4 regions of the Desulfofundulus thermocisternus DSM 10259 genome follow, and region 4 is predicted to be linked to each of the others. Evidence: riboswitches for the same ligand, from Rfam matches in the RefSeq annotation. Region 4 holds a riboswitch; each other region holds the start of a gene.
What was found. A riboswitch is a leader RNA that binds a small molecule or an ion and turns the genes downstream of it on or off. The one in region 4 is predicted to bind cyclic di-GMP.

Region 1: another riboswitch for cyclic di-GMP. It lies ahead of BR83_RS0101645 (ArsB/NhaD family transporter); the one in region 4 lies ahead of BR83_RS15950 (helix-turn-helix domain-containing protein).
Region 2: another riboswitch for cyclic di-GMP. It lies ahead of BR83_RS0109185 (methyl-accepting chemotaxis protein); the one in region 4 lies ahead of BR83_RS15950 (helix-turn-helix domain-containing protein).
Region 3: another riboswitch for cyclic di-GMP. It lies ahead of BR83_RS17900 (helix-turn-helix domain-containing protein); the one in region 4 lies ahead of BR83_RS15950 (helix-turn-helix domain-containing protein).

Annotation. Positions count from the first base shown of each region.
Region 1 covers NZ_JMLG01000001.1:306,834-310,018, reverse strand. The annotation lists gene BR83_RS0101645 (ArsB/NhaD family transporter) at 1-1,114, opposite strand, end outside; cyclic di-GMP riboswitch class I at 1,267-1,356, opposite strand; gene BR83_RS0101640 (universal stress protein) at 1,530-1,964, shown strand; gene BR83_RS0101635 (nitroreductase family protein) at 2,064-2,585, shown strand; gene BR83_RS0101630 (4Fe-4S dicluster domain-containing protein) at 2,594-3,115, opposite strand.
Region 2 covers NZ_JMLG01000010.1:43,808-46,992, forward strand. The annotation lists gene BR83_RS0109175 (2-phosphosulfolactate phosphatase) at 52-840, shown strand; tRNA gene BR83_RS0109180 (tRNA-Val) at 946-1,020, shown strand; cyclic di-GMP riboswitch class I at 1,182-1,288, shown strand; gene BR83_RS0109185 (methyl-accepting chemotaxis protein) at 1,488-2,441, shown strand; gene BR83_RS0109195 (methyl-accepting chemotaxis protein) at 2,680-3,185, shown strand, end outside.
Region 3 covers NZ_JMLG01000041.1:578-3,762, reverse strand. The annotation lists gene BR83_RS0113890 (copper amine oxidase N-terminal domain-containing protein) at 1-94, shown strand, start outside; gene BR83_RS17235 (hypothetical protein) at 160-792, opposite strand; gene BR83_RS16125 (sigma-70 family RNA polymerase sigma factor) at 880-1,263, opposite strand; gene BR83_RS17900 (helix-turn-helix domain-containing protein) at 1,422-1,667, opposite strand; cyclic di-GMP riboswitch class I at 1,742-1,831, opposite strand; gene BR83_RS0113875 (helix-turn-helix domain-containing protein) at 2,143-2,382, shown strand; gene BR83_RS16515 (recombinase family protein) at 2,379-3,185, shown strand, end outside.
Region 4 covers NZ_JMLG01000027.1:22,590-25,774, forward strand. The annotation lists gene BR83_RS0112595 (class I SAM-dependent methyltransferase) at 1-506, opposite strand, end outside; gene BR83_RS17885 (recombinase family protein) at 943-1,173, opposite strand; gene BR83_RS0112605 (helix-turn-helix domain-containing protein) at 1,170-1,415, opposite strand; cyclic di-GMP riboswitch class I at 1,721-1,810, shown strand; gene BR83_RS15950 (helix-turn-helix domain-containing protein) at 1,885-2,136, shown strand; gene BR83_RS16490 (hypothetical protein) at 2,526-3,143, opposite strand.

The DNA of each region.
Region 1 (3,185 bases), on a different contig from region 4:
CCAGGCAGGCTCCCAGGGAAAGGGACCACCACAGGAAATTGAGGTTTTCGATACCTCCCAGGCGGCCCATGTCCTGAATTAAAGGAATCATGGTCGCCACAAAGGGGATGTTGTCCACAAAGGCCGAGGCCAGGGCCGAAAGCCAGACAATCAAAAGGCCCGCCGGCAGGAGTTCTCCCCCGGTAACCTCCAGGGCAAAATGGGCGATGGTTTCAATGACCCCTACTTCTTCCAGCGCTCCCACCAGGGCAAACAGGCCGATAAAGAAGAAGATAACCGGCCATTCTACGGCGTGCAGGGCATGTTCCGGGTCGGAACGGGTGATTACCAGCAACAGGGCCGCCCCGGCCATGGCGATCACCGAGCTCTCCAGGTGCAGGAACTGGTGCAGGGCAAACCCGGCAATGGTTAAACCCAAAACCCAGAGGCAGGGTTTCAGCAACGCGGCGTCTTTAATTTCGTCCCATTCATTAAGCTCCAGGATACTTTTTTGATTCTCAGGGTTTGTAACCAGGTCCCGGCGGTAAATGAGGCGCAGGATGAAAATGGTTGTAACATAAATTACAACCACCACCGGGGTAAGGTTAATCACAAAATCCATAAAGCCGAGCCCTACGGCGCTGCCAATCATGATGTTGGGCGGGTCTCCGATCAGGGTTGCCGTTCCCCCAATGTTGGAAGCAATAATTTCAGAAATTAAGAAGGGCAGGGGACTTACCTTTAGTTTGTGGGCGATGGCAAATGTAACGGGCACGATGAGGAGTACCGTGGTCACATTGTCCAGCAGGGCAGAAAGTACGGCCGTGACCAGGGCAAGGGCGGCCAGAATGCGCAGGGGCTCCCCCCGGGCCATTTTGGCCGCCTTGATGGCCAGGTACTCAAAGATCCCCGTTTCACGGGTAACGCCCACGATAATCATCATGCCCGTTAAAAGGCCGATGGTATTCCAGTCGATGTAATGGACGGCCAGTTCCGGGGTAATAATGCCGGCCAGTATGACTATCGCCGCACCGCAAAAAGCAGCCACGGTACGGTGAATCTTTTCCGAAATAATTATAGCATAGGTAAGTAAAAAGACGGACGTAGCTAAAATAACCTGCGTTTGAGGGGTCAAATTTCCCATCTCCTTTCTTTCATATTGTTTCGACAATCGTCCGGTCTTACTACGTTTAAGGAAACCACCTCCGTTGAGCACAAGGATGTGACTAATTTCAGGCAAAGTTAAAGGGGGGTAGTCAAGTGACTACCCCCCCCGGCAGTCGGTACCGTTGCAGCCTGGCGATCATAGTCCTGGAAAGGACCTTAGACCCATGGCTTTAGCGTCCCGGGCTTTCACCCGGTTTGCCCAACCCGAAAGTACCAGAATTTATTTAATTTGACTATTAGGCATAGTTAATTATAGTACAAATCCCTCGTTTAGACAATAGAGGTATAATTGGTTTTAATTATATTTTTTATAAATGCAGGTTTTTCTCCGGGAATGTAGAAGATCGTGCAAATAAGGATTGCTTGGGGAGGTTAAGGCCAGTATGAAAATACTTCTGGCCGTGGATGGTTCGGAGAATTCACTGCGTGCAGCCAGGACGGCTTTGCGTTTGAGCAAACTTAATCCCGGAGTTTCGGTAACAGCATTATATGTGGGGCCTTCCTGTTATAAAATTTTTCCCGAGCCGGGGTCGTGCACGTGGTTGCAGCAAAAAGAACTGGATCAGGAAATAGAGGCCCGGGCGGAAAAGGTCTTTGCCGCCGTAGAAGAAATATTTCAGGCAGAAGGCCTGACCGTAAACAAAGCAGTGGAGCGGGGAGATGCAGCCGAGGCTATCTGCCGCCTGGCTGCGGAAGGGTGTTTTGATCTCATTATCATTGGCAGCCGTGGCTTTGGTGATCTCAAGTCGCTGTTTCTGGGCAGCGTAAGCCACAAGGTGCTGCATCTGGCCCCCTGCCCGGTAATGGTGGTCAGGTAAGAGCAGGGTATAGATTCATCCGGTAAGTGTGTGGATTTACGCGCACACGTATATAATTATAATTAAAACTTTATCGCCATCCCTTGAGGAGGGGAATTCATGTCCACGATACTTTCCCTGGTGAGGGGTCGTTACTCCGTCCGCCATTACCGGCCGGATCCGTTGCCGGAGGCATTGCTGGATCAGCTCCTGGAGGCGGCCCGCTGGGCCCCGTCGGCGGGTAACCTGCAACCCTGGTTTTTTTACGTGGTTACCCGGCAGGAAAAGAAAGAAGCTCTGGCCCGGGCAGCTTTAAACCAGCGCTTCATTACCCAGGTTCCCGTGGTGATCGTGGTTTGTGCCGAGCCGGAACGTTCGGCCCGGGTTTACGGTGAACGGGGGCGTAAGCTTTACTGTATTCAGGACACGGCTGCCGCCATCCAGAATATCCTGCTTACCGCTAGCGCCCTGGGCCTGGGAACCTGCTGGGTGGGAGCTTTTAACGAGGACCAGGTGAGGGAATGCCTGGAGATTCCCCCGCAGTTCAGACCGGTGGCCATTATCCCCGTGGGTTACCCGGCCGATGATCCGGCCCGCCGGCCAAAGAGAAGGGAACTAGAAGATATTGTTAGTTATATTTAGTAGATATATTACCAGATGGCATTAACCGCCCTGCCATTCATCCTCCTGCGGATGATCTGCTCTCTTTTGATGGACGGTATATTTTCCGTGGAAATAAAAATGAGGCTGCCGGTGGGACAGGCGGTAACGCAGGCCGGTTCGAGACCGGCGTCAAGGCGATCCTTGCAGTAATCACATTTTACAACCACCCCTTTTTCTTCGTCCCATTGGGGGGCGCCCCAGGGGCAGGCCATGATGCAACTCTGGCAGCCCACACATAGTTCCTGGTCGATAAATACGATACCGTCGCTGGGGCGTTTCTGAACGGCCCCCACCGGGCAGGCCTGGACGCAGAAAGGGTCTTCACAATGGCGGCAGGTTGTGAAAACATACTTTGCCATGATCCGGCCGTTTCTGGTGGCAGGACCCGCCGTAATAATTTTTCCAGGCCTGGGTCCTGTGGCGAGCCCCTTATTAATCTTGCACTGCACCTCGCAACTGCGGCAGGAAATGCATTTTTTTTCGTCCTGGAAGAGGGAGTAATTGCTCATCATTATGCTCCTTTCTTTTTTTTGCCTGTTCCTGTTGACCGGGGTAGTGGTAAACGCTGCATACCGGCTG
Region 2 (3,185 bases), on a different contig from region 4:
TTGCCGCCCGGGATAGGAAACAGTATAATATTAACGCGTGGAGGTTTAAATATGCGTGTGACCCTTTATCCAACAGCTGAAAGCCTGGAACAGGCCGTTCTGGCCGGGGGTACGGCGGTGGTTTTTGATGTTTTGAGAGCTACCAGCACCATAGTTACCGCCCTGGCCCATGGTTGCCGGGGTGTGGTGACCGTTGTCGACCCGGCGGAAGCACAGGAGGTTGCAGCCAGGCTGGCCGGGGAGAATATACCGGTACTGCTGGCCGGTGAACGGGGCGGCGAAAAAATTCCCGGCTTTCCTCACGGCAACTCCCCGCTGGAGTTCCGGCCGGAAGTGGTTGGCGGCAGGATGCTGGTTCTCACCACCAGCAACGGCACCCGCGCCCTGAATCTTGCGGCAGGAAGAGCCGGTACGGTGCTGGTGGGAAGCCTGCTCAATGCCCGGGCGGTGGCCCGGGAGGTCTGCCGGCTGGGCAGGGACGTAACCCTGGCCTGCGCCGGCACGCAGGGCGAGTTTTCCCTGGAAGATGCCCTGGGGGCTGGAATGGTGGTGCTGGAGATGGTGAAAATGGCGGATCCGGGCTGGTTGTACTGCTCTACTCCCGGAGCGTCCGGGCTGGATCTGTCCGACTTTGCCGTGGCTGCCCTACACCTGGCCCTGGCCTATAAAGACAACCCCCGGCGAGCTTTTGACCATTCCCTGCACGGGCGCAAGCTTTTCAGCATGGGCCTGGCGGCCGACCTGGACTGGTGCGCTTCCCTGAACACCTGTGAGGTGGTGCCGGTGGTTGGGGAGGGGAAGGAAATAATTCCCGGCTGCCCCGTAATTGTAAGGAGCTGATACCTGTGCGCCCCGCCTGTCCGGGAATAAAAAAACAGGCCGGCCCCCCTTGCACCCGGCCGGCAAATGTGTTAAAATAACACCTGCAACGGTAAAACTTCAAATGGGCGCGTAGCTCAGTGGGAGAGCGCTTGACTCACATTCAAGAGGTCGTAGGTTCAATCCCTACCGCGCCCACCAGAAAAACGGGAGCCCCGGAAAACGGGGCTTTTTGTTTTGGTGTGGAAGCTGCAAACTATTGCTGTTCGACATAAAATGACATTATTTACTTGACACAGGAAAATTGTGCTGGTTCAATAGAATTAATTATGAAATAAGTAGAAAAATAGCGAATAAAGTTTAACCTCGGAGGGCAAACCCGCGCGAAAGCCGGGGACGCAAAGCCACAGGTCTAAGGTTTCCCGCAGGACGCTTTTTAGCGGGGAGCTATGACGGCTGGGTTGCAGGGGAGAAAAGTAACTACGGGGCAGGATGCTTTTCTCCCTGTAGTTTTTTCTTTGTTTGCGTTCCTGGAAGGGGGGCTTTATTTTCTACCTCCAGTTTGTTTCTTCCTGTTCTGCCCCATGTTCTTGTTTTCCTTCAGGTTGGTGATATATCTCATCAGCGTCAGATGTGATTGCGGATAAAAGAAAGGGGAGTGTTCTTTAGTGAACCTGCTTTCATTTAAAAACAAGAAAGCTCAACCGGAAGAAATATCTCCACCTCCAGCGGTCGAGCCGGTGGAACCCGCTGCAGCTGCCGGCGATAACGGGGGTGAACGCCGGGCGGAGCAGGCGGAGCCCGACCTTTTAAAATGCGCCCTGAAGCTGGCCCCCTTTATCAAGGGGATGCTGGGGGAAGAGATGGGAATTTATGTATCGGACCTGGAGCGGTATATTTACTGCGACCCCGGTCAGGTGGGCCTTTCTTTAAAGGCGGGTGACACCATCAATGAAGGCAGCGTAACCGCCCTGACCCTGCGCACCGGCCGCAGGCAGGCCAGGCGGACGGGGAAGGAGGTCTACGGCATACCTTACATCGGCGTTTCCTACCCCATTACCGATCCCGGTACAGGTAAAGTAATCGGCACCATTGGCATGACCACCCCCATCACCCGCCAGGAAAATCTGATTGCAATGTCGCAGGAAATGGACAGCCAGATCAACCAGATAGCCATGGCTACCTCCAACCTTTCCGCCACCTCGGAAGAAGTGGCGGCAACAACGGAAAACCTGAACAGCAGCGCGCAGAAGATCAGGGATGAAATCAAGAAAACCGACGGCATTGTCAACCTCATCGAGGAAATTGCCGAGCAAACCCACCTGCTGGGGTTGAACGCGGCCATCGAAGCGGCCCGGGTGGGCGATGCCGGGCGGGGTTTCAACGTGGTGGCCGGGGAAATACGCAAGTTATCCCAGGATACCCAGCGCTCGGCCAGGGAAATCCTGGAGACCCTGCAGGAGGTGCAGCAGTCCGTTCTGGAGCTGACGGATTCAATTACCCAGTTGTCTGCCGCGGTGCAGGAGCAGGCCGCTTCGTCGCAGGAAATCAACGCTTCGGTGAATGAGCTGACGGCGGTATCCGCGCGGCTAAAGAAGCTGGCCGATGAGCTGGTGGTTTAGGGCACCAGCAACTAAAATTATTTTAGCGTTTTATTTAAAGCCGGCCGTCACAACTGCCGGCTATTTTTATGGTTTAAAAAAAGGCTATAAGCTCTGGCAGCGGGCTCAAGTAACCCTGAATTATGCCGAAATAAAAATATAGAAGTTTAAGACCGGGGAACGGTTGTTTCTATACCCTTAAACGGGATCTGCCGGTTCCGGTTACTGCCTGAAGAAGCAAAATTGTAAGGAAGGAGGATTGGCGGCGCTGTTCCTGCTTGCCGTCACGGTGCAGGGGCGGCTGCAGACAGGGATGAAGGGAAGACTTACGGGACAGCTTGCGGGAAGCCTGCGGATCAGAATGGCTGTTTTCTTCGGCTTTATAGTGCTCATGGGTTGCCTGGTGCTGGGGCTGGTGAGCGAGCATTACGCCGAACAGGCCCTGCAGGAACAGAGCCAGGAGGCCCTGCTTAAGACGGCCAGGCAGGCTGCCGAAACACTGGACAACCGTATCCAGGCGCGAATATATGCGGTTGAAAGCATAGCCAGCAGGAACGTCATCCGCGGCAGGTGGGGTGGCCGGGAGGCCACTCTGGAGGAAAAACTGCAGGCCCTGCGCGAGGAGTGGAAAAGGGCGGAAAGCCTGGGCTTCAAACAACTGGGCATTGCCGACAGGGAAGGAAATGCTTTCTTCAGCGATGGCAGTAAGGCCAGGGTTGCCGACCGGGATTATTTCAAAGCGGCCCTGGAAGGAAAGACCGCCGT
Region 3 (3,185 bases), on a different contig from region 4:
TAACGCTATTATTTTTGACCATCCTGATGCCTCCGATCAACTTCAAAAGATAGCTGAAGCTTTCCTGGAATGGTCAAAGTTGGATATAAGATAAATACCGCAAAAAGATTCCTGATAAACAAAGGAGAGCGCACCATATTAACGGTGCGCTGGGAGTTTTTAACGGATGTCAAGGTTTATATTCTCGTTGTAATAAGCATTATAGGTAGTTACTGATATCCACGGTTGCCCAGAAGGACTCGTTTCATTTGTTGCTACGCAGTTAGAAGGAGTCGCATTAACAAAAGTGGTAGGCGTTCCAACTAGCGTGGTTGTCCACCGGTTATTGTTAGCGTTAGCCGAGCCCCCAGAAGGTACCAATAAGGTGGAGACACGTCGAACTTTTTGTCCAGAACCGTCGTATCTAATTCCATTAACTGTAAACTCGTTATAATATAAAAGTGTACCGCTAGAACTATAGACATAGCATTTAATATAGCCGTCTTCAGCAGCAATTAATAGCCTATATGTCGAACCTGGACTAAAGGTATAACCTGATATCCACTGCCAATCGCTCCCACCTACATAAATACTACGGTAGATACCATATTGTGTACTATAGCCTTCAGATGGTTTTAATCCAAAACCAAATTCAAAGTCGAAGGTTGAGCCATCACAGCCGAGGTATTCATACAATGCAGCACCTGTTCCCAGAGCTACGTCACTCAGTGACGGTAAAGTAATTGTTGCCTCGATTTTCCGATAACCAGTCGAGGAAGTCTTTATCCTGCGGTAAGCATAGTCATAGGGCATAAATGTTCCCTCCTAACTTAAAGATTTACGAAACAAGACATTCTACTTCCGCCTCTGGGTATGGGGTCGTCCGTCCTGGATGAGGCTCTACTTGGCGGTGGGCTCGTCCAGGACAAAATGTTTTCTCAACTTTTTCAGCGCTCGCTCTTTCATCTGGTGCACTGCGGGTTGTGACATTCCGAGTTCTGCAGCTACCTCCTGCTCTGTGTGTCCCTCCAGGATCGTTGCCTTGATGACCTTCTGCTGCTGCGGCGTTAGCAACGAGAGGGCTTCCTGGAGGAATAGCGAATCCTCTACTGCGGTAAGGGTGTCACATATGGCGGCTACGGTATCGAGCCTCTCTGTTTCTTCATCTTCGGCGTCTTGGCTGAATAGGTCGTTGAGGATTAGCAGTTCGCGCTCCCGTAGCCGTTTTTGCTTTTTCGCTAGCCTGATAGCCTCGTGACGCAGGCCGGTTATAAACCAGGCCATAATCCGGGCTTCTTCAAGGTCATCTTCACAGGCGTCAGGTGTAGGAAGCCATCACTGTCCACCTCCTTTCAGCTTGTCTATCCTGCCCTCTACTTCATAAAGAGAAAATAGGGGGTCATTTTAATAACCCCCTACCGAAAAAATTTTTTGAGTTACTCTTAGTAACCGCTCTTACGTGAGAAGTATCGATTCAGCTCATCCCTACCCCACGTGGTATTTGGCTGGTAGCGGTAAACGGCTTCTATTATCCAAGTCACCAAATCGGAGCAGGCTTCCTCGTAACCTAGTTGACGGCTGTATTTCTTGACGATGGGAATGAAACGTTTAACGACCTGGGTCATAGCTTCCTCATTACCACTCTTCGCCAGGTCAATCAGTTCTCGGAGCTTTGGCTTTCTTTGCAAATGGTATCACCCTCTTCTAGAGACAAAAAGACCTACCACACCTTGGCAGAGGGCAGGTCTTAGACTTCTAGAGCAGCGGCAGCCAGGCTGTCATAGTGCCTGTGGGCACCTTAGACCCTGTAGCTTTACGTCCCCATTTTTCAATGGGTTTGCCTTTAACGCCAAAGTATTTAGTTTTCGTCAAAGAGCGCGGAACCCTCACCTCCCTCAACCTGTCTATTTAATAAGACGAATGGTGGGTTAAAATAGTTCCATATACTGGCAAGGAACTCATCGTCTTTTTCAGACACCTTTCGTCAAAAAATCTTTCGGTTTGATGAAAGGGTGAATAACTTGTCCATCCCGTGAATATGATGGTAATAGATATGGGATTTTTTTACCAAAATTGGCCGTAGAATATTGTAGAAAAATTTGGAAGCCCTCTTTTAAGTTCCTAACATACATCCTATAATAATAACATAGGAGGTGAAATCTGGTGAATAAGTTACTTACTACCAATGAAGCGGCTGAAATTCTCGGAATTTCGCCCATTGCGGTCGCTAATCTCCTCCGAGACAAGAAACTGCCGGGTATCAAGAGACGAGGCCCGGATGGAATTGACCGCTGGTTCATCAGACGAGAAGATGTTGCGCTCTACTGCGCTGAACTAGCTATTTTCAACATGCTCCAGAAGAGAGCTAGGGAGCAGCCTGTGGAAGAAGGTGTCCCATTGTGACTAAGGCTGTAGGCTACATTAGAGTAAGTACAGAAGAACAGACTCAGCACGGCTACTCTCTTGAAGCTCAGGCCCAAGCAATCAAGAAATACTGTGAGCTTCAAGGATGGGAGCTTGTAAGGATTTACCGGGATGACGGCTACAGCGGTGCTTCTATGGAGAGGCCTGAATTGCAGCAATTACTCGAAGACATTCACTTTGGAAAGTTCGATGTCGTAGTTGTCTGGAAGCTAGATAGGTTGAGCCGCAACTTAAAAGATACCCTCTACCTCCTCGATGACGCCTTTGAGAAGAACGGGATAGGTTTCACCAGCATACAGGAACAGTTTGATACTACCACAGCTATTGGAAAAGCTGTAATGCAGATAATTGCTTTTTTCGCTCAACTGGAAAGAGAAATGATTACCGAAAGGATGAAGATGGGAAAGTACCAAAAGGCACGGTTGGGTCAGTTCCCGGGTGGTCATGTCCTATACGGCTACAGGAAAAACCCAGTGACCGGAGAGTTCGAGATTAATGAGGAAGAAGCAAGAATTGTCAGGCTGATTTATCATTGGTACGTTTACGGTGACGAAACAGGAAAACCACTGGGAATGGAGGCTATTGCTGATAAGTTAACACAGATGGGTGTCCTTCCTCCTTCCGCTGTCCGTGGAGTTCGTGTCGGAGTCAGAGGAAAGAGAGGCCAAAAAGGGGAATACGTCAAGCACTGGTCAAACGCTACTGTCAGACAGATTCTTACTCATCAGGCATACATAGGTAAGAACTACTTTGACAGGGATGGTAAGAATGCCGAACCAGAC
Region 4 (3,185 bases):
TGAGGTTCCACAGAATTAACAATATCCCTGGCCGTCCTCTGTGGCGGACCCGGGCCTTCTCGCCGCTCATCGGCGTTGCCGATAATACTCAGCCACAGGCCATCCTCTTCTAAATGGGCGGCCACCTTTTCCGCAAAGCTCTCCCGTTCCTCACCGGAATTCAATGAATGAAAACAACCTCTATCAAATGCAAAACCAAACGGCGCCCCTGTAATTTTGTTTGTGAAGAAGTCAATTACCATAAAGGTACACCGGACATTGGCTTTTGAAGCTTTCTCTACTGCCTTTCCTATTGCAATTTCCGATGTATCAACGCCTGTCACATCGAAGCCGTTCCGGGCAAGCCAGATGGAATTATCACCAGTTCCGCAACCGATATCCAGTGCTTTACATGGTTTTATGGCCATTGCAGTCACAGTCTGAATAAGGTTAAAATCAGGTTTGCCAATATCCCAGGGAGTATCGCCCGTTTCATATCTTTTCTTATAACCTTCCTTTACCGTCATCCCCGTTCACCTGGCTCAAAAAGCTCACAATACCCAACAACGGTTAGTTATTGTGAACCCGACCCTCCTATTGACCAGGTTTTCCCCCCTTTCCGGATCAATCCCTCATAGGTAGGCTCGGAACAGGGCCGCCGCCCGGGGGCACAGGAACCTTACGGGTAGTTTCAATCCCTTTTAGAAAGTTTTTCCACGGCATAAAGGTACCTGATTTGTTCGTAAAGATTAATTTCAATCACTTCCCTTCTCCCCCCTGACCCGGATGAATGTACATCCAGTATAGGGGATTGTTGAAGGAAGTGGATCAGTTTTAGAGTAGCAATTTCGCCAAAGTGGATCAGTTTCACAGTATCATTTTGTCTACCACGGCTCCCAGGGTGGATCAGTTTGACAATGTCACAGGGGCTAAAAATGGATCAGTTTTATAGTAGCAAATACACTAAACGACAACCGTATCGAAATGGCGCAGGTGGAGGCCTGCAAGGAGTTGTTCCAACGCTGGTCTCTCCATTGAAGCGCCACTGTATCCATCATCGCGGTAAATCCGTAATAGTTCCCAACCTTGAATTTCGCAGTATTTCTTTATTGCTTCGGTTTGGGCTTCCAGGGAGTAACCGTGCTGAGTCTGTTCTTCTGTGCTTATCCTTACATATCCAATGGCTCTACTCACAATGGGACACCTTCCTCCGCAGCTTGCCTTCTAATTCTGGCTTTGTGCTGGAGCATATTGAAGATAGCCAACCCGGCGCAGTAGAGAGCAACGTCTTCCCGTCTGATGAACCAGCGGTCAATTCCATCCGGGCCTCGTCTCTTGATACCTGGTAGTTTCTTATCCCGGAGGAGATTAGCAACTGCTACGGGCGATATTCCGAGGATTTCAGCCGTTTCATTTGTAGTAAGTAGCTCGTTCACCAGATTTCACCTCCTATGTTATTATTATAGGATGTATGTTAGGAACTTAAAAGAGGGCTTCCAAAATTGTCTACAATATTCTACAGCCAATTTTGGTAAAGAAATCCCATATCTATTACCATCATATTCACGGGATGGACAAGTTATTTGCCTTTTCTATCATAAGGAATGTTGATAAACGACATTAGAAAAAGACGATGACTTCTTTCCAGTATATGGTACCATTTTGACCTACCATTCGTCTTAATAAATAGACGGATGTAAGGAGGTGAAGGTTCCGCGCTTCTCCAACGAAAACCGAATACCTACGTTAAGGGCAAACCCATTGAAAAATGGGGACGTAAAGCTACAGGGTCTAAGGTGCCCACAGGCACTATGACAGCCTGGCTGCCGCTGCTCTAGAAGTCTAAGACCTGCCCTCTGCCAAGGTGTGGTAGGTCTTTTTGTCTCTAGAAGAGGGTGATACCATTTGCAAAGAAAGCCAAAGCTCCGAGAACTGATTGACCTGGCGAAGAGTGGTAATGAGGAAGCTATGACCCAGGTCGTTAAACGTTTCATTCCCATCGTCAAGAAATACAGCCGTCAACTAGGTTACGAGGAAGCCTGCTCCGATTTGGTGACCTGGATAATAGAAGCCGTTTACCGATACCGACCAAATACCACGTGGGGTAGGGATGAGCTAAACCGGTACTTCTCCCGTAAAAGCGACTATCAGAAATAACTCAAGAATTTTTTTTGGTAGGGGGGTATTAAAACGCCCCCCTATTTTCTCTTTATGTAGTAGAGGGCAGGTTAGACAAGCTGGAAGGAGGTGGACAATGATGGCTCCCTACACCTGACATCTACGACGACGTTGAAGAAGCCCGGATTATGGCTGATAAAGACATTAATCCTATTTATTCAGAACTAATTGACTACCTCGTTTGGTGCCAAATAAAAGGTGTTACGCCTAGTGAATATACATGTGCCCGATTTATAGCAGATGCTGGATACGGTGGCCCGGACCACGACGCTTACTATAATAACTTAGTAGCTTGGATGGATACACTATGTAACTTAAGCGATTTTTGTTAACAGTAAGTGCCTGGTCTGCTACGCGACCAGGCACTTTTATAATCCCGTATGTAAGCGTAATAGAAGGTCGACCTCTTTTTTGAGCCATTGTCCATAACCGGGCAAATAGTAAAGATCCCATTTAGTTTGGTTATCTGGGTTTTGGATTCCGAAATAGGCATCATTCACATTATCCGGATTTATATAGATAATTAAGTCCTTGTGAGCAAGATCATTTATTCCCTGCTTCGGCCTATATGGCTCATAAATAAGGCGAACCGAGCAAAAGACATCCTTCATTTTATCCCCGTTTTTTAGGTCTTTATCAAGTTCTTTTGACTCCACTTGTTTAACTTCTGGTTGTATTCCGGCACCGCCCCGCAGGGCTACCCATAACAAATCCCGCACGTCTAAGATTATGCCTGATTCTTTCAACGTGAGCGGATTAAAAGGGAAAACGTCATTACCTCTTTTGACAATAATTTGAGTGAGTTTCTTTTCGGTAGGAGTCTGGGAATGAGGATTAGAAGCAGCCTGGATTTGTTGAGTAATTTGTGAATTTGTCGGCGGGGGAACATTCATGTTTTCAGCCTTGTTTTCCCTTTTTATTAGTGCGCAAGCAGGAATAGTAATAGTAAAAATAGTTATAATTACGTATAATAACCACTTCTTCACTGACAGAGCCTCCCTTAAGAATTTTTTCCAAAATTACAGACG